Regions from separate parts of the Rhizobium sp. P28RR-XV genome, predicted to be linked through region 2. Evidence: predicted binding sites of a transcription regulator. Region 2 holds the regulator's gene; the other holds the start of a gene.
The links. Region 2 encodes PhoB, which activates phosphate uptake and scavenging genes when phosphate is short. Its sites were predicted from a motif close to TGTCATNNANCTGTCAT; they were not measured.
Positions count from the first base shown of each region.

Region 1: the regulator PhoB is predicted to act here: its motif matches at 7,540-7,556, upstream of HGP12_RS01360 (UDP-2,3-diacylglucosamine diphosphatase).

Region 1 is NZ_JABAIG010000001.1:273,412-285,593, forward strand. It holds gene HGP12_RS01330 (NAD+ synthase) at 1-505, shown strand, start outside; gene HGP12_RS01335 (TolB family protein) at 533-1,360, shown strand; gene HGP12_RS01340 (ankyrin repeat domain-containing protein) at 1,527-3,281, shown strand; gene HGP12_RS01345 (hypothetical protein) at 3,324-4,076, opposite strand; gene HGP12_RS01350 (NADP-dependent malic enzyme) at 4,236-6,512, opposite strand; gene HGP12_RS01355 (glycerophosphodiester phosphodiesterase) at 6,753-7,508, shown strand; gene HGP12_RS01360 (UDP-2,3-diacylglucosamine diphosphatase) at 7,622-8,428, shown strand; gene HGP12_RS01365 (MFS transporter) at 8,595-9,812, shown strand; gene HGP12_RS01370 (ABC transporter permease) at 9,969-11,123, shown strand; gene HGP12_RS01375 (ABC transporter ATP-binding protein) at 11,136-11,999, shown strand; gene HGP12_RS01380 (MlaD family protein) at 12,009-12,182, shown strand, end outside.
Region 2 is NZ_JABAIG010000011.1:3,468-15,649, forward strand. It holds gene HGP12_RS22895 (DNA helicase) at 1-358, opposite strand, end outside; gene apaG (Co2+/Mg2+ efflux protein ApaG) at 970-1,362, shown strand; gene HGP12_RS22905 (Hsp33 family molecular chaperone) at 1,473-2,462, opposite strand; gene argF (ornithine carbamoyltransferase) at 2,511-3,428, opposite strand; gene HGP12_RS22915 (aspartate aminotransferase family protein) at 3,590-4,789, opposite strand; gene HGP12_RS22920 (GcrA family cell cycle regulator) at 5,211-5,744, shown strand; gene phoB (phosphate regulon transcriptional regulator PhoB) at 5,836-6,519, opposite strand; gene phoU (phosphate signaling complex protein PhoU) at 6,550-7,260, opposite strand; gene pstB (phosphate ABC transporter ATP-binding protein PstB) at 7,312-8,127, opposite strand; gene pstA (phosphate ABC transporter permease PstA) at 8,141-9,475, opposite strand; gene pstC (phosphate ABC transporter permease subunit PstC) at 9,472-10,953, opposite strand; gene HGP12_RS22950 (substrate-binding domain-containing protein) at 11,017-12,051, opposite strand.

The DNA of each region.
Region 1 (12,182 bases), on a different contig from region 2:
GGCGATCTCCAACAAGTTCGGCTCGATGGTGGTGACGACGGGCAACAAGTCGGAGATGTCGGTTGGTTACGCCACGCTCTATGGCGACATGAACGGTGGCTTCAACCCGATCAAGGATCTCTACAAGATGCAGGTCTATGCGCTGTCGCGCTGGCGCAATCTGCATGTGCCGCCGGGCGCGCTCGGTCCCTCGGGCGAGGTGATCCCTTACAATATCATCGACAAGGCGCCTTCCGCCGAGCTGAGGCCAAACCAGACGGACCAGGATTCGCTTCCGCCCTATCCGGCGCTTGACGATATCCTCGAATGCCTGGTGGAAAAGGAAATGTCGGTCGAAGAGATCGTGGCGCGCGGCCATGATGTCGCGACCGTGCATCGGGTCGAACACCTGCTCTATCTCGCGGAGTACAAGCGCCGGCAGTCGGCGCCGGGCGTGAAGATCACCAAGAAGAATTTCGGTCGCGACCGCCGCTATCCGATTACCAACCGGTTCCGCGATCGCTGATCGCACCCCGGCACAGGAAGAGGACGAATGCGCAGCTCGGTCGAGATCTACAACATCCGCACCGGCGACAACCGGGTGGTCTGGCAAACAGATGAGCTCGTCGAGGCGCCGAACTATTCGCCTGACGGACGCTATCTGCTGCTGAATGGCGACGGCCTGCTCTATCGGCTGCCTCTGGACGGCAGCGGTGGCGTTGCGCGCGTCGACACCGGCTTTGCGACGCGATGCAACAACGACCACGGGATTTCGCCTGACGGTTCGCTGATTGCCATTTCCGACAAGACCGAGCATGGCAAGGCCTGCATCTATGTTCTGCCTGCAGAGGGCGGCACGCCGAGGCAGGTTACGACCAATCTGCCGTCCTATTGGCACGGTTGGTCGCCCGACGGGCGGCGCTTCTCCTATTGCGGCATCCGCGACAATGTATTCGATATCTATACGATCTCGATCGATGGCGGCGAGGAGACGCGGCTGACGCATGGCGAGGGCCGCAATGATGGGCCGGATTTCTCGGCCGACGGGCAATGGATCTATTTCAATTCGAGCCGCACCGGCCTGATGCAGATCTGGCGCATCCATCCCGATGGCACCGGCCTTCAGCAGGTGACCCACGACAATTACGGCAACTGGTTCGCCCATCCATCGCCAAAGAACGATAAGGTCGTCCTGATCTCCTACGATCCCGATGTCTTCGATCACCCGCGCGATCTCAATGTGCGGATGCGGCTGATGGATATGGATGGTGGCAATATCACGGCGCTGTTCGAGCTTTTCGGCGGGCAGGGAAGCATCAATGTGCCGAACTGGTCACCGGATGGTGATGCGTTCGCCTATGTGCGGTACGAGCCCGTTTGACCACTCTGGACAGATTGCAACCGGCGCTATAGATCTGGACGCGTTCGCAGGGCGCATCCGATCCGCGGGAAGGGCAAGGCCCACCTGATGCATGTAGAATGAGACTGCCACACCTCTTTTCAGTCTGTGGGCGCGGATACCGGACGTAAATGGAAGGAGGTCTATCGTGACCACGCGCTCTTTGGCGAGCAACGCCACCCTCGATTCCCTGAAAAAACAGGCCAAGTCTTTCCTCAAGGCGGTCCAAGCCGGCGATGCCTTGGCGTGCAGCCGCGTTACGCCCTATTTTGCCGACATTGCCGGTGTGGGATTGCAGGACATTCAGCTTGTTCTTGCCCGTGAATTTGGTTTCTCCAGCTGGACGAAGCTCAAGGCGCATCTGGACGGCGATCGCAGGCGCGTTCCGCCTGACCAGCTCGCCAACCGTTTCCTGTCGCTCGCGACGGTTTCCTACTTTGCCAATATTCCCGCCGATCCCGCGCGGTTCGATGAGGCGCTGCGGTTGCTTGAAGACAATCCGGAGATTGCCGGAGAAAGCATCCATGTCGCTGCCGCGCTCGGTGATGCTGACGGCGTAGGTCGCTGGCTCGATCGTCAGCCACAGCTTCTTGATCGCAAGGGCGGGCCGCATGATCTAACGCCGCTGATGTATGCTGCCTATGCTCGCGTGCCCGGCCGCTCCAGCCTGCCGGCCGCCCGCGAACTCGTCAGGCGCGGCGCTGATGTCAACGCGTTTTTCCTCGATGCCGGCCAATATCGCTTCACCGTCCTGACCGGCGTCTTTGGCGAGGGCGAGGCGGGAAAGGATCGTCAGCCACCGCATTCGAAATGCGAGGCATTCGCGCGGCTGCTGCTGGAAGCAGGTGCCGAGGCCAATGATAGCCAGGCGCTCTATAACCGCATGTTCGAGCCGGACAATACCTGCCTGAAACTGCTGCTGGAATATGGTTTGTCTGCCACGGATATCAACAATTGGCTGGTGCGCGAGGACGGTAAATTCGTTGCGAACTCGCAGACCGTTTTCGATTATCAGCTCGCATGGGCGCTGGAGCATCGCATGGGCGAGCGGGTGCGCCTGCTGGTGGAGCACGGGGCGGATGTCGTTAAGCCGGTCAATGGGCGAACGCCTTACGAATGGGCACGGCTAGGTAATGACAAGGATCTCACATTGTATCTCGTTCAGCAGGGAGCTGTGGCGGTTCGTCTGAAACGCGAGGATTGGGTGTATATCCAGATTCAGCAGGGAGCCCGGAATGAGGCAGTCGATCCGGCGATAGTCGTCGAGCATATAAAGAGAATTGCGAGCGAGCTCGATATTCCTGAAGCGATGCGCCTGGCTCATCCTGCCATGCTGCACGAGGCTGCTGGCGAAAATGATCTGCGGGCCGTTCGTCTCATGTTGGCGCTAGATTTCGACGTCAACGCCATGACCAGCCGCACGCCGCTGCATGAGGCAGCCCTTCACGGTCATATCGACATGGCGAAGCTGCTGATCGAGCATGGGGCCGATACCGCCATTCGCGATCCCCATTTTTACGCGCCGCCGATCGGCTGGGCGGAATATAATGACATGACCGACATGGTCGAATTTCTGAAGACCTATCCCTCGGATATCTTTGCTGCGGCAACTTTCGGGCTTACCGATCAATTGGCCGATCTTCTTGACGGCCATCCCGAGCAGCTAAACCTCCGCTTCGGCGCTTTTCGCCCGCGCGGACAGCCTTCCGACCGTGATTGGATGACGCCCCTCGGCTTTGCCATCTTCAACGGGCGTGCCGACGCGGTGCGTCTGCTGCTGGAGCGGGGCGCGGATCGAGCGGTAAAGGATGCTTCCGGGCAATCCTATCGCGATCTTGCGGCGGAAACGGGCGATGACGCCATCATATCGCTTCTGCGTCAGCGTGAAATCAGCTTGCGATAAAAGGCTGGAGCGGTCGGGGGGCCACGCAAGACACCCGGCTGCTTATTGGGCCGGCTGGGGGCCGGCTGCCTTCGGATGCTTGAGGTCTATGCTGCCCTGGTCGGTCGCAAGGAATTGCGGCCCGACCTGACGGACCTTTTTTGCGGACGGATCGTAGGGACGGTCGGGCGGGAATTGCTGCGGCGCGGCTTGTGTCACCACCGGCGCTTTCGCTGCCGGCGCCTGCTTCTGCTCCAGGCTGGAGTTCTTCTGGAGCCTCGGCGTTTCGATGACGGTGACAGAGCTTTCCGGCTTGGCCAGGGACTGCTCCTGCGGCGCATAGGCATCCAGCTTCGTATGGGTGTCGATGACGATATCCGGCGTTGCCGAAGCCGGCAGGCTGCAGCCGTTCCGCTGCATCGCATCCAGCAATTGCCGCCGCTGCATGGTGACGGCATCGACGCGGCCGACGCTTTCCTCGCGCTGATCCATCAGCGTGGCGAGATCATCCCGCATCTGATCCAAAGACATTCGCTTGTCGTCGCAGGTGCCTTGATTGTCCTCCCCGCCGAACGGCATGTTCTCATCCTCCACGCAGCCCTGTCTGCGCAGATCGCTCATCGTCCGGCGGATCAGCAGGTTCTGCTGCACGATGGCGCGCGAGAGCTGGCGTGTTTCCTGGCTCGCGCCAATCACTTCGTCGATGTCTACATAGCGGCCGCGCAATTCGTCGCAGAAATTCACCTGAGCGACGCTCGGCGTGGCCGTCAGCAGGGACAGCAGGGCGATGGAAAAAAGGTTTGTGCCGCGGTTCACGGTTCTGCTCTCGAAAGCGGTTGGAAGTCGCTCCAGATTACACGTTGTAGCTTAACAACGTATCCATGAAAACGCATGGATTTCGAGAGTATTTTTACGAAATTGAAGCTCGCAGCCGTCTGATGACGGCTGCGAGAATTTTGCCTGGGGCATCTGGTGTTAGACGAGCTGCGATGCCTCGACCACAGCCAGAGCCGCCATATTGACCACGCCGCGGGAAGTGACCGACGGCGAGAGAATGTGAGCCGGCAGCGCCGTGCCGAGCAGGATCGGGCCGACATGCAGGCCGTCGGTCATGGTCTTGACCACGCCGAGCGTGATGTTGGCGGCATCGAGGTTCGGGAAGACGAGCAGGTTGGCCTCGCCGGAAAGTGCGCTGTCCGGCATGACGTGGCGGCGCAGGCTTTCGGAGATGGCGCTGTCGCCATGCATTTCGCCATCGACTTCCAGTTCCGGTGCGGCGGCACGAACGAGCGCCAGCGCGTCGCGCATCTTGGTGGCGCTTTCCGATTCCCGCGAGCCGAAGTTGGAATGCGAAACCAGAGCGGCACGCGGCTCGATGCCGAAGCGCTTGATTTCTTCCGCCGCCAGAACGGCCGATTCAGCAATTTCCTCGGCGGTCGGATTAAACGTCACATAGGTATCGGTGTAGAAGGTGGCGCCGCGCTGCGAGATGAGCAGGCTCAGTGCCGAAAAATCCCGAACATCCGGCCGCTTGCCGATGATCTGCCGGACGATGCGCAGATGGCGCTCATAACGGCCTTCCAGGCCGCAGATCAGCGCATCGGCTTCGCCGCGCTTCAGCGCAAGCGCTCCGATCACGGTCGCGTTGGTGCGGACGATCGTGCGCGCAGCCTCGGGGATGACGCCGGCGCGGCCGACAAGCGAGAAATAGAGGTCGACATATTCGCGGAAGCGCGGATCGTCTTCCGGATTGATGACGGCGAAATCGGTATGCGGGCGGATCTTCAGACCGTAGCGCTTCAGGCGGGTTTCGATGACCGACGGACGGCCGATGAGGATCGGGACGGCGGTGCCTTCCTCGAGCAGGACCTGGGCGGCGCGCAGCACGCGCTCGTCTTCGCCTTCGGAGAAGACGACGCGCTTGCGTTCCGCGATCTTCGCGGCCGCGAAGATCGGCTTCATGATGAAGCCTGAGCGGAAGACGAAACGGTTGAGTTGGTCCATATAGGCGTCGAAATCGGTGATCGGACGCAGTGCCACGCCACTGTCGGCGGCGGCTTTTGCGACGGCCGGCGCAATGCGCAGGATAAGGCGAGGATCGAAGGGCGAGGGGATCAGGTAGTTCGGCCCGAAGACCAGCGTTTCTCCGGTATAGGCGCGGGCGGCGACATCGGAAGGCTCTTCGCGGGCGAGTGCGGCGATGGCGCGCACGGCGGCCATCTTCATCTCTTCGTTGATCGTCTTGGCGCCGCAATCGAGTGCGCCGCGGAAGATATAGGGGAAGCAGAGGACGTTATTGACCTGGTTCGGGAAATCCGAACGGCCGGTGCAGATCATGGCGTCCGGGCGGGCGGCGCGGGCGAGATCAGGCATGATTTCCGGCGTCGGGTTGGCGAGCGCCATGATCAGCGGCTTTTCCGCCATCTGTTCGAGAAGTTCAGGCTTCAGCACGCCGGCGGCGGACAGGCCGAGGAAGACATCGGCGCCGGGAATGGATTCGGCAAGCACGCGCTTGTCGCTGTCCTGCGCATAGACCGATTTCCACTCATCCATCAGAACGTTGCGGTCCTTATAGACCAGGCCTTCGATATCGTGGACCCAGATGTTCTCGCGCCTGGCGCCGAGTATCACCAGCAGGTTGAGGCATGCGAGGGCCGCGGCACCGGCGCCGGAGGCGACGATCTTGACGTCCTCTATCTTCTTGCCGGCCAGCTCCAGCCCGTTGAGGATAGCGGCGGCAACGATGATGGCTGTGCCGTGCTGATCGTCGTGGAAGACCGGGATTTCCATCTTCTCGCGCAAGCGGCGCTCGACATCGAAGCATTCCGGCGCCTTGATGTCCTCAAGATTGATGCCGCCGAAGGTCGGCTCGAGCGCCGAAATCGTGTTGACCATCTCATCGACGGTCGGGGCTGCGATTTCGATATCGAAGACATCGATGCCGGCAAACTTCTTGAAGAGAACGGCCTTGCCTTCCATGACCGGCTTGGAGGCGAGCGGACCGATATTGCCGAGGCCCAGCACGGCGGAGCCGTTCGAAATCACGGCAACGAGATTGGCGCGGGACGTATAGTCGGCGGCCGTCTCGGGATTGTCGCGGATGGCAATGCAGGGGGCGGCGACGCCAGGGGAATAGGCAAGTGCCAGATCGCGCTGATTGCCCAGCGGCTTTGTGGCTTGAATTTCCAGCTTGCCGGGGCGGGGATAGCGATGGAAATAAAGAGCCTGATCGTCGAAATTGCCGCTCGCCATGTTCTTGGCTGCTTTCGAAGTGTCATTCGTATCCAACTCGCGTCTCCATTCCTGCCTGCGCTAGAGACCCCTCCATACATCAATCGCTTCGCCTTCACAGTATGCAATTGATGCCGCCGCGCGTTTTTGTCGTGGCAAAGTGCTCGTTCCCGGTTGCATTGCCGCAGGTCGCCCCGCCGCAGCCGCGTCATCAGGAGTTCATTGCGACGACCTATGACGGTCGCAAGCGGAGATTTCCTCATGACTTTGATTGCTTGCCATCGCGGTGGTGCCCATCTGTGGCCCGAGAACACCAGGCTTGCCTTTTCGGAGACGGCCAAGCTCGACGTCGACCTCGTCGAATTCGACGGCCACCAGACCCGGGACGGCAAGCTCGTCGTTCACCACGACGCGCTGATCGACCGCATGACGGACGGCAGCGGTGCGATCGCCGATTTCAGCCATGACGAGTTGATGCGCCATATCGTGATCGGCAGCGGCGGTGAAACCATTCCGACATTGATGGAAACCATCGATATCTTTGGACCGTCCGCCGTCGATCTCCGCCTGGAGATCAAGACCAAGGCGGATGGCTCGCCATATGAGGGCATGGAGGGCCGCATTGCCGATGAGCTGCTGGCGACGGGCATGCTGACGCGCACGATGGTGACGAGCTTCGCTTTGCCGCGCCTGGAGGCCTTCGGCGCCGCGCTCGACGAACGTGGCCTGAATGTCGGCGAACTGCTCGGCTTCATCTTCCTCTGTTCGCCCCAGGCTGCCGCGCAATTCGGCTGGAATGGGATTATGGCGGCTCTGCGCAGCTCGGGGCTGCGGGAGATCGCAATTCGCGCCAATGCGCTGGACGCGGAGATCATGGAGTTCTTCCGCAGGGGCGGCGTGAAGGTGCATGGATGGGCCGCACACACGGACGAGGCGGCGCGAGCCATGTTTCGCCTCGATGTCGCCAGTTTCACAAGCGACCGTCCGGACCTCGCAATCGCGGCCAGACGCGGTTGAACCTGGCCGAAAAGCCGGCAGACACAGGGTTTGTCATCTTCCTGAAACACGAGTCTGGTTTTGGAATAGCGAAGGTAGATAGGGCACGGACTGAGAAGTTCGTGAATGAAAACATGGACACCCGGCGATTCCGAACGCTGTTCATTTCTGACGTGCACCTGGGCTCGAAGGCCGCCAAGGCGGACTACCTGCTCGACTTTCTCCGTCACCACGAGGCCGATACCATCTTCCTGGTCGGTGATATCGTCGACGGCTGGCGCCTCAAGCGCAATTGGTACTGGCCGCAGGATTGTAACGACGTTGTGCAGAAGCTCCTGCGCAAGGCGCGCAAGGGCACGCGGATCGTCTACATTCCCGGCAATCACGACGAATTCCTGCGTGATTTCCCCGGCATGCATTTCGGCGGTATCGAGGTGGCGCAACGCGCCATGCATGAAGCGGCCGACGGCAAGAAGTATCTCGTCCTGCATGGCGACGAATTCGACGTCGTCGTCCGCAATGCCCGCCTGCTCGCCTATCTCGGCGACTGGGCCTATGACATGGCGATCCTGATCAACATCGGTCTTGCTGCAGTGCGCCGCCGGCTGAACATGCCTTACTGGTCGTTCTCGGCCTGGGCGAAGCTGCAGGTGAAGCATGCCGTCAACTTCATCGGCGAATTCCAGCGTGTCGTTGCCGAGGAAGCCAAGCGCAATAATGCCGATGGTGTGATCTGCGGTCATATCCACCATGCCGTCATCGAGGATCTCGACGGCGTGCGCTATATCAATACGGGCGACTGGGTGGAAAGCTGCACGGCGATCGCCGAGCATGAGGATGGCACGTTCGAACTCATCACTTGGCGGAGCATTCTGGAGACGCAGCCGGCCGGCTCGCCAGTCGAGGAAATGCCGCAGTCGCTCGGTGCTCAGGCGGCCTGATCCAAGTCTTTTCACGGACTTGATAATGGCCTGTCATAATTATTGATCGTCGTGGAACCGCCGAAGCCTAGGATTTATCCGAAACGTTACGGTGTTGGCCGTTTCTCGCCATGGTCGTATTCTCGATAGCATGATAGGGACAAATAAGTTCCCCTTCAGGTCTGTCATGATTCCCGCGATCAAATCCTTCCAGGGCGAGGGTGCGCCTCCTTATTTCCGCCTGCGCACCGCCTTGTCCTATTGCGCTCCGTTATTCGTGAACGGAATTGCGCTGCCGTTCTTTCCCGTCTGGCTGGCGGGGTTGAATTTCAACGACCACGAGATCGGTCTCGTGATCGCAATCCCCATGGTCGTACGCGTCCTGGTAACGCCGGTCATCGCCGTGTTGGCGGATCATATGACGGAGCGTGCCGATGTGCTGCTGTGGTCCGGCGCCCTGTCGCTTCTGACGGCGATCGCGCTCTACTGGACCAGCGACTTCTGGCCGGTGCTTCTGGTCTATGGCATCCAGGGCGCAACCTATGCGCCATATGTGCCGGTGGTAGAGTCGATCGCCATGTCGGGTGTGCGTCGCTGGGGCTTCGATTACGGCTCCATGCGCGTGTGGGGATCGATCACATTCATCCTGTCGACCCTTCTCGGCGGTCAATTGATCGGCATGTGGGGCGGAGCGACTGTATTGCCTGTCATGGTGGCAGGTTTCGTTCTGACGACGCTGATGGGCCTGTTTGCTCCGCGCATCGGGCCGACGCGCCGCCGCAACCAGCCGATCAATCTGCAGCCGCCGACCGGAAATTTGCGCTCCCCGCAGTTGCTCGTCACCATGATCGGGGTATCGATACAGCAGTCGAGCCATGCGATGCTCTATACGTTCGCGTCGATCTATTGGCGCAAGCTGGGCTTTTCCGGCGCGGAGATCGCCGTGCTCTGGAGCATCGGTGTGGCTGCGGAGGTGATGGTCTTCTTCCTCTCGAAAAAGCTGAGCCGGCGGTTCAGCGCGTGGACGCTGATCTTCTTCGGTTCGACCATGTGCATCCTGCGCTGGGTTCTGTTTCCGATGAATTTCGGTTTCATGGGCTATTTCGTGCTGCAGTGTTTTCATTCCTGCACCTATGCCTGCGTCCATACCGGCATCCAGCGCCGTATTGTCGCCTCGGTCCATGAAACGCAGGAATCATCGGCTCAAGGCGCCTATTATTTCTACAATGGTATGTTCCTCGGCCTGATGACGCTGGCATCCGGCTATCTCTATGCCTGGCTGGGCCTCGAAAGCTATTATGTCATGGCCGGCATCGCCGCTTTCGGCCTGGGCATGGTCATTTTCGCCTACGGGCTGCAGGCCGGGAAGCCGGCGATGGGCGGGGGCGCTCACGGCGTGTCCTAACGCGGTGCAACAAATTCATTTGGATATCAAAAAGCCGTGACATATGTTGGCACCGGCGCGAGATGGAAATTCCCTGCCTAGTCGGTGTATTAAGCATCGACCATGCGGGCTCTCTGAGTCGGCGCATGTTGTGCCAGATTTGAAAGACGCGTAAATTTGAAAGCGGCCGAACAAAAGTCCGATGCACCGAGGATCGACGATGCGCCCGAAGGCGCGGGTCATCGCTATCGGCTGGAGGGTAATTGGCGGAGCGCCAATGTGCACGGCGTGCTGCGGCAGATCGAGCAGCTGTCGAAGCGCAGCTCCGGCGGCGAAGTCGTGATCGATCTTTCCGATCTTTCGGATGTCGACACGGCGGGTGCGCTGCTGATCCGCCGGCTCAAGGAAAGCCAGGAAGCACATAAAGCCCGCGTTACGATCGAAGGCTCCAATCCGCATATCGACGAATTGCTGACGGCATTCGATGAAGATCCCGATGCTGAGGCCGGAGAGCCGAAACAGAAGACATCGCTGGCGGAGCGGATTCTCGCGCCGATCGGCAAGAGCGTCTATGAGATCTGGGGCAATCTTGTCGCCGCCATGTACATATTGGGTTCGGCCGTACGCGGTGCGCAGCTCAAATTCGGGCGCGGCAGCGGCGTTTCGCCAGCTTCGATCGTTAACCAGATCGATCACATGGCGGTACGCGCCGTTCCGATCATTCTGCTGATGTCATCGCTGATCGGCGCCATCATCGCGCAGCAGGGGGCTTTCCAGCTGCGCTATTTCGGTGCCGAAGTCTTCGTCGTCGATCTGGTCGGCATCCTGCAATTGCGCGAAATCGGCGTGCTTTTGACCGCGATCATGATCGCCGGCCGCTCCGGCAGCGCGATCACCGCGGAAATCGGCTCGATGAAGATGCGTGAGGAAGTCGACGCGCTGAAGGTCATGGGCCTGAATCCCATCGGCGTGCTCATTTTCCCGCGGCTGGTGGCATTGACGGTGGCTTTGCCCTTGCTGACGGTCCTTGCCAACTTCGCCTCGCTTTTCGGTGCCGCGATGGTTGCCTGGGGCTATTCCGGCATCACCATTGCGACCTTCATCTCCCGCCTGCATGAGGCGATCAGCCTCTCCACGGTCATTTCGGGTATGATCAAGGCGCCGTTCATGGCGCTTGTCATCGGCATCGTCGCGGCGGTGGAAGGATTGAAGGTCGGAGGCAGCGCCGAGTCTCTGGGGCAGCACGTGACCTCGTCGGTGGTGAAGTCGATCTTCGTCGTCATCCTGATGGACGGGCTCTTTGCCATGTTCTACGCAGCAATTGATTTCTGAGGAATGGCAAGGATGAGCGCGCTTCACTCGGACATTCCACTGCAGAAAGATGAGCGGGGCCGGGATATCGTGCTGTCGGCACAGGATGTCACCGTCGCTTTCGGACCGAAAGTCGTCCTGGATAAATTGAACCTGAATATCTATCGCGGCGAGATCCTGGGTTTCGTCGGGGCTTCCGGTGCGGGCAAGTCGGTGCTGCTGCGCACGGTGCTGCGGCTGCTGCCGCGTCGCTCGGGCAAGATCGAGATCCTCGGTGAAGACTATGACACGCTCTCCGAACCGGAGCGAAACCAGCTCGATATGCGGCTTGGCGTCCTCTTCCAGCAGGGGGCACTGTTTTCGTCCCTGACGGTGAAGGAAAACATCCAGGTGCCGATGCGGGAATATCTGGACCTGCCGCAGGAGATGATGGACGAACTGGCGCTGATGAAGATCCGCATGGTGGGTCTCGCCGCGGATGCCGCCGATAAATATCCTTCCGAACTGTCCGGCGGCATGATCAAGCGCGCAGCACTTGCGAGAGCCCTGGCGCTCGATCCGGACCTTGTTTTTCTTGACGAGCCGACATCCGGCCTCGATCCGATCGGTGCCAGCGAATTTGACGAGCTGATTGCCAGGCTGCGCGACACGCTCGGCCTGACCGTCTATATGGTGACTCACGACCTCGACAGCCTGTTTTCCGTCTGCGACCGTATTGCCGTTCTCGGACAGAAGCGGGTATTGGTGGAAGGTACGGTTGAGGACATGCTCGCCTGCGATGATCCCTGGGTGCAATCCTACTTCAGGGGCAAGCGCGCACGTTCGATCGTGCCGCGGGAAGACATCAGGGCGCACAACGACGACAAAGGCGCAAGCGCCAACGGCCGCGAGAAGTGACTGGAGACAATGGAAACCAAAGCGAATTATACGATCGTCGGGTTCTTCACGCTGCTGGTTATCGCGGCCGCCTTCGGATTCGTCTACTGGATGGCCGAGTATGGCCGCGGCGGACCGATGGTCGAACTCGTGGTGCGCATTCCCGGCTCGGCAAACGGCTTGAGCGTCGGTTCGCCGGTCCGC
Region 2 (12,182 bases):
CCGCATGATCGGCACCGATGACAGGAAAGCGGTCCAGAACGACCTTTTCCGTGTCTTCCAGCGTGAAGAAGACACCGCGATTGCCAGCCTTCATAGCTTCGACGGCGAGCCTCAGGCTCATCAGGGTCTTGCCGTGACCGCGCCGAGCGCCGATCAGCACCAGATCGCCCGGACGTAAACGCGAATACAACTCACTGACAGGTACAGCTGTGTTGGTTTTGTTTGCAAGCAAACTCCAGCCTCCAAAACCTTCGCCGGCCGCGATGCGATCCAGCGCGGCATGCAAGGGGATATTCTGCTGGCGGGACAAGAGCCTCGCCTTGCGCTTCAAATGATAAACAGGGGCGGAAAGCCTCATATAAACCTCCTATTGCGAGCAGTGACCGCAACCCCTCCTTATGCCAGGCGCTCAAACAGTCGGTTTGGATATCGACGGCCCCGCATGAAATATACTTTCCCGGATGGAGGGGGGAGGCATGGGCAATGCCAGAATCAGATGATAGCCGAAATTCTTTCAGAGGAGAATTGCGGTCATACCCTCCCCGGGGAACATAAGATGAAATCAGGAATTATATGAGCTGGAGATTTTGATCAGGGGACGGTAGTTGCGACGGGCAACTTGCAAGTGCACCTTTAGTCGCGGCAAGCGTTTCCGCTCGCCAAAGACGAAGGGAGCGGCTTCAAAGTAGACAAGACCAAATGACAGGCAATTTTAGATACTTCTCTCGACGCTTCGTTAACCTTCGTTATTAGCTGTAATAGCTAAATGCCGGAAAGCTCTATCCGCTCGCGCGACTTTTCAACACGCCGTTCCTTGACGGAGGGAGCCGGTTATAGGATACCGCTAGACATCCGCACTTTGCGGGAGTGGTGGAAAGCGGATAATATGCCGCGAACTTGGAAATGTAGAAGCGGCAATGAGGCTTGAAGAGGCCCCTCGACGTTTCAGGAAGTGGCAAGGTATCAGGCATGTATCGCGCCCTGACACGCGACATAGAGGTAGTAGTGGAGCCGTTCTATCTGGAGGAGCAATCCGATCCGGATGACGATCGCTATGTCTGGGGATACCGCATCGTCATTTCCAACCATTCCAAAACAGCCGTCAAGCTGGTGACGCGCTACTGGCACATCACCGATATGAACGGCATCGTGGATGAGGTGACCGGCCCCGGCGTGGTCGGTGAACAACCGCACCTGAAACCCGGCGATACCTACGAATATTCTTCCGGCTGCCCGCTGGACACGCCGTCAGGCATGATGTTCGGCCACTATCAGATGGAGACGGACGACGGGGAGCTCTTCCATGTCAAGATCCCCGCCTTCTCGCTGGATACGCCGAACCTGCTGCGCACGCTGAACTAAAGCCCTTCCGCTTTTCTTCGAATCGCGAAAACACCCTATCTTCTTGTTTCGCTACGCATTCCGGACGGAAAACCGCTGCGCACTTTTCCTGGCAATGCTCCAGAGTGGCATCAAGCCGCTTCAATCTCGGACGCTTCGAAGCGGTAGGTGGTCGAGCAGAATTCGCAGGTCACGGCGATTTCGCCATTGTCCTGGCTCGCCTCGATCTCCTCGGCCGTGAAGCCCTTCAACACGCCCTTCAGCTTGTCGCGCGAGCACGAACAGCGATCGAAAACCGCCTTCGGCTCGTAGACGCGCACGCCGCGCTCGTGGAACAGGCGATAGAGAAGCCGCTCGGTGCCGACCTGCGGATCCGTCAACTCGTCGGCATCGATGGTTTCCACCAGGCTGCGTGCTTCCGCCCAGGCATCGTCCTCGACATGAGCGCGAAGGCCGGTATCGCCGTCGCCGCCATGCAGGTCCGGCTGGCGCATGCGCTCCGGAGCCTCCGGCAGGAACTGCGCAATCAGGCCGCCGGCCCGCCAACGATGACGCGGCTTACCGTCGCCATCGCGATCGAAGAGCTCGGCCGCACCGAGGCGCACCCGCGTCGGAATCTGTTCCGACTGGCGGAAATAAGTGCCGGCAATCTCCTCGAGCGAAGCGCCGTCAAGCGCGACGATGCCCTGATAGGGCTGGCTGAAGCGACCCTGATCGATGGTGAAGGCGAGCACGCCCTTGCCCAGCAGCTGCTCGGGCTCGGTACGCCCTTCGGCCACCGCCTTTGCCAATGCCTCCTCATCGAAGCGGGCATAGGCACGAACGTTTTCCGGCGTCGAGAAATCGGCGACCAGGAGGTCGACCGGCCCGTCGCTCTTCGTCTGCACGGTGAACTTGCCTTCGAACTTCAGCGAGGTGCCAAGCAGCACGGTCAGGACGATGGCCTCGGCCAGCAGCCGCGCAACCGGCATCGGATAGTCGTGCCGGGCGAGAATGGTGTCCAATAGCGGACCAAGCTGCACGGCGCGGCCGCGCACGTCAAGACCTTCCACCTGGAAGGGCACGACATGATCGTCACCGGCGAAATCAAACTGACCCAGCGAGGCGGCGTTTTCAGCCATTGCTTTACTCCTACTGCGCCCGCGCCCTTGAGACGCGGCTTCATATCCTCAGATTGCGCCCAGGCACCAAGCAAGAATCGACTTTTGCGCATGAAGGCGGTTTTCCGCCTCATCGAAGACAACGGATTGCGGACCATCGATCACCTCGTCCGTCACCTCCTCCCCGCGATGAGCGGGCAGGCAATGCATGAACAACGCGTCTTTGCCGGCCTGTGCCATCAAAGCCTTATTGACCTGATAGGGCTGGAAGACGTTGTGACCGCGGGCCCGGTGTTCCTGATTCATGGAAACCCAGGTATCGGTTACCACGCAATCGACACCGGCGACCGCACGGTCGGCATCATGCGAGAGCATGATTTCGGCGCCCTGGTTGCGGGCCCAGTTCAGATAGTGATCCTTCGGCTCGGAACCAAGGGGTACCGCCATATTCATGCGATAGCCGAAACGGGCGGCACCTTCGATCAGCGAATGCAGCACGTTGTTGCCGTCGCCCGTCCAGGCCAGCGTCTTGCCCTTGATCGGGCCGCGATGCTCTTCGAAGGTCATGATGTCGGCCATGATCTGGCACGGATGCGTGTCGTCGGTCAGCGCATTGATGACCGGTACAGTCGCATGTTCGGCGAGTTCCAGCAGGCGCGAGTGATCGGTCGTGCGGATCATGATCGCATCGACATAGCGCGACAGCACCTTCGCCGTGTCGCCGATCGTCTCGGCGCGGCCGAGCTGCATTTCGGTGCCGGAGAGGAACAGCGTCTCGCCACCTAGCTGGCGCATACCGACATCGAAGGAAACGCGGGTTCGGGTGGACGGCTTCTCGAAGATCATCGCCAGCATCTTGCCGTCCAGCGGCTTATCGGCCGTGCCAGCCTTCAATGCCTGCTTTCGCACGATCGCATCGTCGATGATATCGCGCAAATCGGCAGCCGGAACGGCAGAGAGGTCGAGAAAGTGTTTCGGAGAAGCCATGTCCTTACCTGTACTCCAGAAAAAACCCGCGTGGGGCACGCATAAGCCCTTAAATCGGCACCGATTTAAGGAAAGCTTATGCGATCCCTAAATGTTACTGCATCCTTTGCGCGTCGCCTCGACGCGCGGCGCAGTAATCGCCCCGGCTGCGGGCGTTGAACTCAAGCCGATTTCTTGACGCGGGCTGCGCGTGCGCGCTCGGCGGCGCGCTCAAGGCGAGCCAGACCTTCGCGTGCTTCGTCGGCGGTGACGACCAGCGGCGGCAGGAGACGGATGACGTTGTCGCCGGCCGGGACGCCAAGCAGGTGCTCGGCGCGGATCGCCTGCAGCAGCTCCGCCTGCGGAATGGCCGCCTTGACGCCGAGCATCAGGCCTTCGCCGCGAACATCCTCGATGATATCGGGAAAACGGTCCTTCAGCGAGGCGAGACCCTGGCGGAAGACCAGCGCGATATCGCGGACATGCTGCAGGAAACCTTCAGCGAGCACGATATCGAGCACGGCATTGCCGACCGCCATGGCAAGCGGATTGCCGCCATAGGTCGAGCCATGCGTACCCGCCTTCATGCCCGAGGCGGCTTCCGCCGTCGCAAGACAGGCACCGAGCGGGAAGCCGCCACCGATACCCTTGGCAACGGCCATGATGTCAGGCTTGATCCCGGCCCATTCATGGGCGAAGAGCTTGCCCGTGCGGCCGACGCCGCATTGCACTTCATCAAGAACCAGCAGCAGGCCGTGCTCGTCGCAGATCTCGCGCAGGCCGCGCAGGAATTCGTTGGTCGCGGGACGAATACCGCCCTCGCCCTGCACCGGCTCGATCAGGATCGCGGCCGTCGCATCGGTGATGGCGGCGCGAACGGCATCGAGATCGCCGAACGGCACCTGATCGAAACCCGGCGCCTTCGGGCCGAAGCCTTCGATGTATTTCTCCTGGCCGCCGGCGGCGATCGTCGCGATGGTACGCCCGTGGAAGGCGCCTTCGAAGGTGATGATGTGGAACTTTTCAGGATGCCCCTTGGCGAATTGATAGCGCCGCGCCGTCTTGATGGCGCATTCCAGCGCCTCTGCACCCGAATTGGTGAAGAAGACCTTGTCGGCGAAGGTAACGTCCGTCAGCCGCTTCGACAGCTTTTCCTGCCCGGGCACTTCATAGAGGTTGGACAGGTGCCAGACCTTGTCGGCCTGCGCCTTCAGCTCGGCGACCAGATGAGGATGGGCATGACCGAGCGAATTGACTGCCACGCCGGCTGCGAAATCGAGGTAGCGCTCGCCGTTTTCGGTAACCAGCCAGACGCCCTCGCCTCGCTCGAACCGCAGCGGAGCACGCAGATAGGTATCGTAAAGCGGCGCGGTCTCTGCCATGGCATATCTCCTCGATCACAACCCTAAGGACCAATCGCTTCCACTTGATGAAACGGGTCCGAAAAAATCAAAAGCCGCCTTGCGGCGGCCTGGCCACTATTGATGTTTTGCACCGCGATGTCAACAAAACTGGCGTTTAGCAGGTGCGAGAAAGCGCTGTCGGCCAAAAGGGATGCGTTCGGCACTGCCTATTGCAGAAATGCCACGCCGGGGCAGCAAGTTGGGGAAAACCTCGAAATCGATTCCTCAAGATTCCCGCGACTCTTGTCACGGAGTCAGCCTCACACTAGGTTAAAAATCAATTGCTAGACTGCATGCGGCGGAACTAGTCACCACAATTTTAGAGCGTTTCGCGCCTCGATCCCATGCGAGGCAATGGTGAGGGATTCTGCCATCGGAAACGCGACAGCGGAGACAGGGCATGAATTGGACAGACGAACGCGTCGAGAAGCTGAAAAAGCTATGGTCCGAAGGGTTGAGCGCCAGCCAGATTGCGGCGCAGCTTGGCGGCGTGAGCCGTAATGCCGTCATCGGCAAGGTGCATCGCCTGAACCTTCCTGGCCGAGCGAAGGCGGGCGGCACGGCGGCTGCGGCACGCACGCCGAAGCGCAGCAGCGCGGCACCGCGCGCGCCGAATTACGCGTCTCGTGTCGCAACCCGCACGGTTACCCGCCAGCAGGGCGCAACCATGCTCAAGGAAGAGGTCGAGATCGATGCCGTCAACGAGATCCGGTATCGTCCGGCTGCCAACGTCGTCGTTCCGATCTCCCGGCGTCTCGGCCTGACCGAGCTTACGGAACGCACCTGCAAGTGGCCCGTCGGCGACCCGCTGAAGGACGATTTCCACTTCTGCGGCAACGAGAGCCCGGATGCATCGCCCTATTGCGGCTACCACCAGCGCCTGGCCTACCAGCCGGTGCATGAGCGGCGCCGGCCGGCTCAACCGCGCGGCTGATATGTCCCCAAAGCTGAGATAAAAGAAACGGGCCATTGAGGCCCGTTTTCTATTTCCGCCGCTATGTCGATGCCTGACCGGGTATCGCCGCTCAGGCTTCCATGGAGTAGCCCGCGCCGCGAACGGTACGGATGACATCCTGCATATTGGAGAAGTTGAGCGCCTTGCGCAGGCGACCGACATGCACGTCGACGGTGCGTTCGTCGACATAGATATCATGCCCCCATACGCCGTCCAGCAGCTGCGAGCGCGAGAAGACGCGGCCCGGCGAGGACATCAGGAATTCCAGCAGGCGGAACTCCGTCGGCCCCAACCGCACTTCGCGGCTTTTGCGATGAACGCGATGGGTTTCGCGGTCCAGCTCGATATCCCCGCAACGCAGCACCGTGGAGAGAACCTCCGGACGGGCACGCCGCAGCATCGCCTTGACACGGGCCATCAGCTCCGGCGTCGAGAACGGCTTGACGACGTAATCGTCCGCGCCGGTGGAAAGCCCGCGCACGCGCTCGCTCTCCTCCCCTCGGGCCGTCAGCATGATGATCGGCAGGCGCTCCGTCTCCGGCCGCATACGCAGCCGGCGGCAGAGTTCGATGCCGGACACGCCGGGGAGCATCCAGTCGAGGATCAGGAGATCGGGAATGCGCTCCTGGAGACGCAGCTCGGCCTCATCGCCTCTGAGGATCGTGTCGACCTCGAAGCCTTCGGCCTCGAGATTGTAGCGCAGCAGAACGCTTAGCGCTTCCTCGTCTTCTACAACAGCAACTCTCGGAACCATGCGCCTTTGGTCTCCCTTTTCGCTTCCAGATTATTCCGTCACCGCGCCGACGGTATTGGCGGTATCATCCTTCGGGCGCTCGCCTTCTGGCTGGGCGCCGGTCGCCATGTAATAGATCGTCTCGGCGATGTTGGTGGCATGGTCGCCGATGCGCTCGATGTTCTTGGCGCAGAAGAGAAGATGCGTGCAGGTGGTGATGTTGCGCGGATCTTCCATCATGTAGGTCAGCATCTCGCGGAAGAGCGAGGTGTACATGGCGTCGATTTCCTCGTCGCGCTCGCGGATCGACACAGCCTTGTCGGGCGAACGGGTGGCATAAACGTCCAGAACTTCCTTCAGCTGGCTGAGCGCCAGTTCGGAGAGATGCTCGATGCCGCGGGCGAGACGGCGCGGAACGCCGCCCTGAACGGCGATGACACGCTTTGCGGTGTTCTTGCCGAGGTCGCCGACGCGCTCCAGATCGGAAGCGATGCGGATCGAGCCCATGATCTCGCGCAGGTCGGCAGCCATAGGCTGGCGACGGGCGATGGTGACGATGGCCTTGTCGCCGACTTCGCGCTCGGCATGATCGAGGATGACGTCGTCGGAGATGACCTTCTGCGCAAGAGCAGTGTCGCTTTGGACCAGTGCGCGGACGCTGTCGCTGACCATCTGCTCGGCCAGGCCGCCCATTTCCGCAATGCGGCGCGTCAGGAACTTCAGGTCTTCGTCGTAAGCAGAGAGAATGTGAGTGGAGACCATTTTTCTATCCTCAAGGTGAACTGTGTGAAAGGGTCCGAGCGCCTGATATCATCAACCAAAACGGCCCATGATGTAATCCTGCGTGCGGTAATCGTCGGGATTGGTGAACATTTTATCGGTATCGTTCTCCTCAACCAGATGGCCGAGATGGAACATTGCGGTGCGCTGCGAAACGCGGGCTGCCTGCTGCATGGAATGCGTCACGATGACGATCGTGAAGTTTTCCCGCAGCTCGTGAATGAGATCCTCGACCTTTGCCGTTGCGATCGGATCGAGCGCCGAGCACGGCTCGTCCATGAGGATGACTTCCGGACTGACGGCAACGGCGCGTGCGATGCACAGGCGCTGCTGCTGACCGCCCGAAAGGCTCGTGCCGGCATCGTGGAGCCTGTCCTTGACCTCGCCCCACAGGCCCGCCTTCTGCAGGCTGGTCTCGACGATATGGTCGAGATCGGCCTTGGAACGGTGCAGGCCATGGATGCGCGGCCCGTAGGCGACGTTTTCATAGATCGACTTGGGAAACGGGTTGGGCTTCTGGAAGACCATGCCGACGCGCGCGCGCAATTCCACGACATCGATGCTGTTGTCGTAGACATCCTGATCGTCGAGCGTGATCTTGCCCGTCACCCGGCACGTCTCGATCGTGTCGTTCATGCGATTGAGGCAGCGCAGGAAGGTGGACTTGCCGCAGCCGGAAGGGCCGATGAGCGCCGTCACCGTATTGGCGCGGATCTTCAGGTTGACGTCGAAGAGCGCGCGCTTGTCCCCATAGAAGACCGAAACGTCCTGGCCGATCATCTTATAAGGGATCGTAGTCATCTTCTTGGCCAAGGCTCTTTCGCTTGCGGCTTCGCTCATCATGTTCATTCCCCGGCCCTCCCTACCAGCGCCGCTCGAAGCGGCGACGCAGCAGGATGGCGCCGATGTTCATCGCGACGAGGAAGAAGAGCAGGACGATAATGGCGCCGGACGTTCTTTCGACGAAGGCGCGCTCGGCCTCGCTCGCCCACATGTAGATCTGCACCGGCAGCGCCGTCGAAGGATCGAGAGGCGATGTCGGATAATTGGCGACGAAGGCGACCATGCCGATCAAGAGCAGCGGCGCCGTCTCCCCGAGCGCATGGGCAAGCCCGAGGATAGTGCCCGTCAGGATGCCTGGCATGGCGAGCGGCAGGACATGATGGAAGACCACCTGCATGCGCGATGCGCCGAGGCCAAGCGCGGCGCTGCGGATCGACGGCGGCACGGCGCGTAGCGCCGAACGCGTGGCGATAATGATCATCGGCAGCGTCATCAGGCTCAGCACCAGCCCGCCGACGAGCGAGGCCGAGCGCGGCAGCCCCATCATGTTGATGAAGACCGAGAGGCCCAGCAAGCCGTAGACGATGGAAGGCACGGCGGCGAGATTGTTGATATTGACTTCGATCAGATCCGTCAGCCGGTTCTTCGGCGCGAATTCCTCCAGATAGATCGAGGCGGCGACGCCGACCGGCAGAGCGAGCACGAGTACGGTCAGCATCAGATAGAGCGAGCCGATCAGCGCAACGCCGAGACCGGCGGCTTCCGGGCGGCTGGAATTGCCCGACACGAAGAGACCGGTATTGAACGCCTTGTACAGGGCTCCGCTTTCGCTGAGCTGCTTCATCCAGGCGACCTGCCGGTCGGACACCTTACGGTCCTTCTCGTCGACGGTCAGATCGATCTGCCCCTTGTTGGCGGAATCGATATTGGCACTGGCAAGAAAAGTAACGTTCTGCGTTATCCCTACGATCGAGGGGTTCGCGACGACCTTGTCGCGCAACGCGATCCTGGCACCCTCAGACACCATCGCCGTCGCCTCGCGGACGAGTGCACGATTGGCGGGATCGATATCCAAGGCTTTGACCAGCGCGTCACGCACCAGAACCGGATAATTGGCCGATATCAGCACCTTCGGATCGGTGGTCCGCTTGGCCGTGGGGTCGATCACCTTCTCGGTGAATTCGATCGGCAGGGTGATCGATGTCTGAACAAAGGCGGTGTAGCCGGTGCGCACCACGGTCGACACCAAGATGGCAAGGAAGACGAGGCCGAAGATAACGGCCGTGACGCCATAGGCGCGGAAGCGACGCTCGGCGGCATAGCGCCGCTTGATGCCGATATCACGCCGTGCCGGAGCGCCCGGCGTGAGCCCGCGCGGCATATTCGGCACGGGGGAGGATACGATGCCGCTCATTCGTATTGCTCCCTGTAGCGGCGGACGATGTAGAGAGCATAGACATTGAGGCACAGCGTCAGGCAGAACAGGGTAATGCCGAGCGCAAAGGCAACGAGCGTCTGCGGTGAAGTGAACTCCAGGTCGCCGGTCAGCTGATTGACGATCTTCACGGTCACGGTGGTCATGGGCTCGAAGGGATCGATCTGCATACGCGCGGCAACGCCGGCAGCCAGCACCACGATCATCGTTTCACCGATCGCGCGCGAGGCGGTCATCAACAGGGCGCCGACGATGCCCGGAAGCGCTGCCGGCAGCAGAACGCGCTTGACCGTTTCCGAGCGGGTGGCGCCGAGACCGAGCGAGCCGTCTCGGAGCGACCGCGGCACGGCCATGATGATATCGTCCGACAGCGAGGAGACGTAAGGGATGAGCATGACGCCCATGACGAAGCCCGCCGTCATCACGCTCTGAGCCTCGATGAAGCTTCCGTAACGTCCCGTCAACAGACCATCGATCTCGGCCGAAATGTCCCTGAGGAAGGGACCGACGGTGACGAGGGCGAAGAAACCGTAGACGATCGTCGGAATGCCGGCCAGAACCTCCAGCATCGGTTTGGCGATGGACCGAACGCGCGCCGAGGCATATTCGGCCATGTAGATCGCGGCGAACAGGCCGATGGGCACGGCGAAGAGCATCGCGACGAAGCCGATATAGATCGTGCCCGCCAGCAGCGGGATCAGACCGAAGGTGCCCGACGTCAGCGAGCCGGCGCCGGCGAAGCGCGGATCCCACACCGTTCCGAAAAAGAACTCCCTGGCAGGCACCATGCTGAAGAAACGCGCCGCTTCCGAAAGCATCGAAACGACGATCCCGACCGTCGTCAGCACGGCAATGGAGGATGCGACGATCAGCGCGCCGAGAACCACCTGTTCGACGCGGTTGCGGGCGCGGAAACGCGGAGCGATGACGCGCAAGCCGTAGAGCGCGCAAAGCAGCGACAAAAGGATCGCGACTGCGGACATCACCATCCGGCTGATTTCGCGCATGCCGTTGTATTTGTTGGCAGCATCGACCATGTAGCCGGTCGGGCGGACCGCGAGCGGCACCCCCTTCTGCGCCAGCAGCAATTGCAGGTCGGCCGTGCCGCCGGCGACTTCGGCAAGCTCCTGGCTCTCCAGTAGACGCATGCCGCGGGCGATGCTGCGCACCATGCCGTAGCTGAGATTGAGCTCCGCCTGCGGCAGAGACTTTACCTCCTCCGGAAAGGATTTCGTCACCAGGCGATCGATGACGATGGGACTGACGATGAGCCAGGCGCAAACGAGCGCCAGCGCCGGAAGCACCGCCCAGATGGCGGCATAGGCACCGTGATAGCCGAGCCGGGAATGCATGGACGAAGATCTGCCGCCCGACAGCGCAGCCGCTCTCACCCGCCCCAGCATGAAAGCAAAGGCGCCGATGACCGACAGGCACAGCAGCAGTAGCGATACACTCATTCCCATTCCCCGGCGAACGCCGGCGCAGCCATCGGGCCGCGCCGCCGCTCAGTCCTTACGCATTCACATGATCTTCCCGTCCGCGAAATCCTTGCGGATCCGGTCGCGCTCGGTATCCGGCGCCGGCACGAGGCCATACTCCGCCAGCGGGCTGTCCGGTCCGATCATCTGATCGCTCGTGAAGAAATCGACATATTCCTTGAGCCCGGGGATGACACCCAGATGGGCTTTCTTGACGTAGAAGAACAGCGGACGCGACACAGGATAGGTGCCATCGGCAATCGTCTGACCCGAGGGCACGATGCCGCTGACGGTGGCGACCCTCAGCTTGTCGGCATTATTCTGGAAGAAATAGAGGCCGAAAACACCGATACCGTGCTTGTTGGCATTGATGCGTGCCAGCGTCTCGGGATAGTCGCCGTCGATATCGACCGCAACACCGTCCTTGCGCACGGCAATGCACTTTTCGGCCTGCTGGTCGGCAGCCTTGACCGCAGCCTTGATCACATCAACCGCGCCGGAGGTCTTGCAACCGGCTGCAAGCACCTTTTCCTCGAAGACTTCTCGCGTGCCGTGCTTCTCGCCCGGAATATAGGCTGATATTTCGAAATCCGGCAGCGACGGATTGATCTCGGACCACTTCTTGTAGGGGTTGGTAACCAGCTTGCCATCGACGACCACCTCGGCAGCCAGCGCCTCGTAGAGATCGACCGGCCCGAACTTGATGTCCGGATTGCTCTTGTCGAAGGCGAAAACGATGCCGTCATAGCCGATCTTGATCTGCTGGATGTCCGCGACGCCGGCAGCCTTGCAGGCTTGGACTTCACCGTCCTTGATCGGGCGCGACGAATTGGCGATATCGATGGAATCCGTTCCCACACCCTTACAGAATTCCTTCAGGCCGGCTCCGGAGCCGCCGGACTCCACAACGGGGGTCTTGAAGTTGGTAAAGGTCTCGCCAAAGGACTCGGCGACGATCTTGGCATACGGAAATACCGTGGATGAGCCGGCGATCTGAATTTGATCGCGCGCCTCGGCAGCACCTGAAAAAGGAGCCGACGCAACCAGCGCAAGAATGGATAATTTCAAAGCGTTCATAATGAATCCCCTAATGAGCTTTGAAGAGCGCCGCGGCGGACGCCACATCCACCTTTTCAGCGATCCATTCTTACCGGCGAAAACACCGCCCTTTTATGTCAGGCGAGTGAAACAATTATGACAGTTCATCT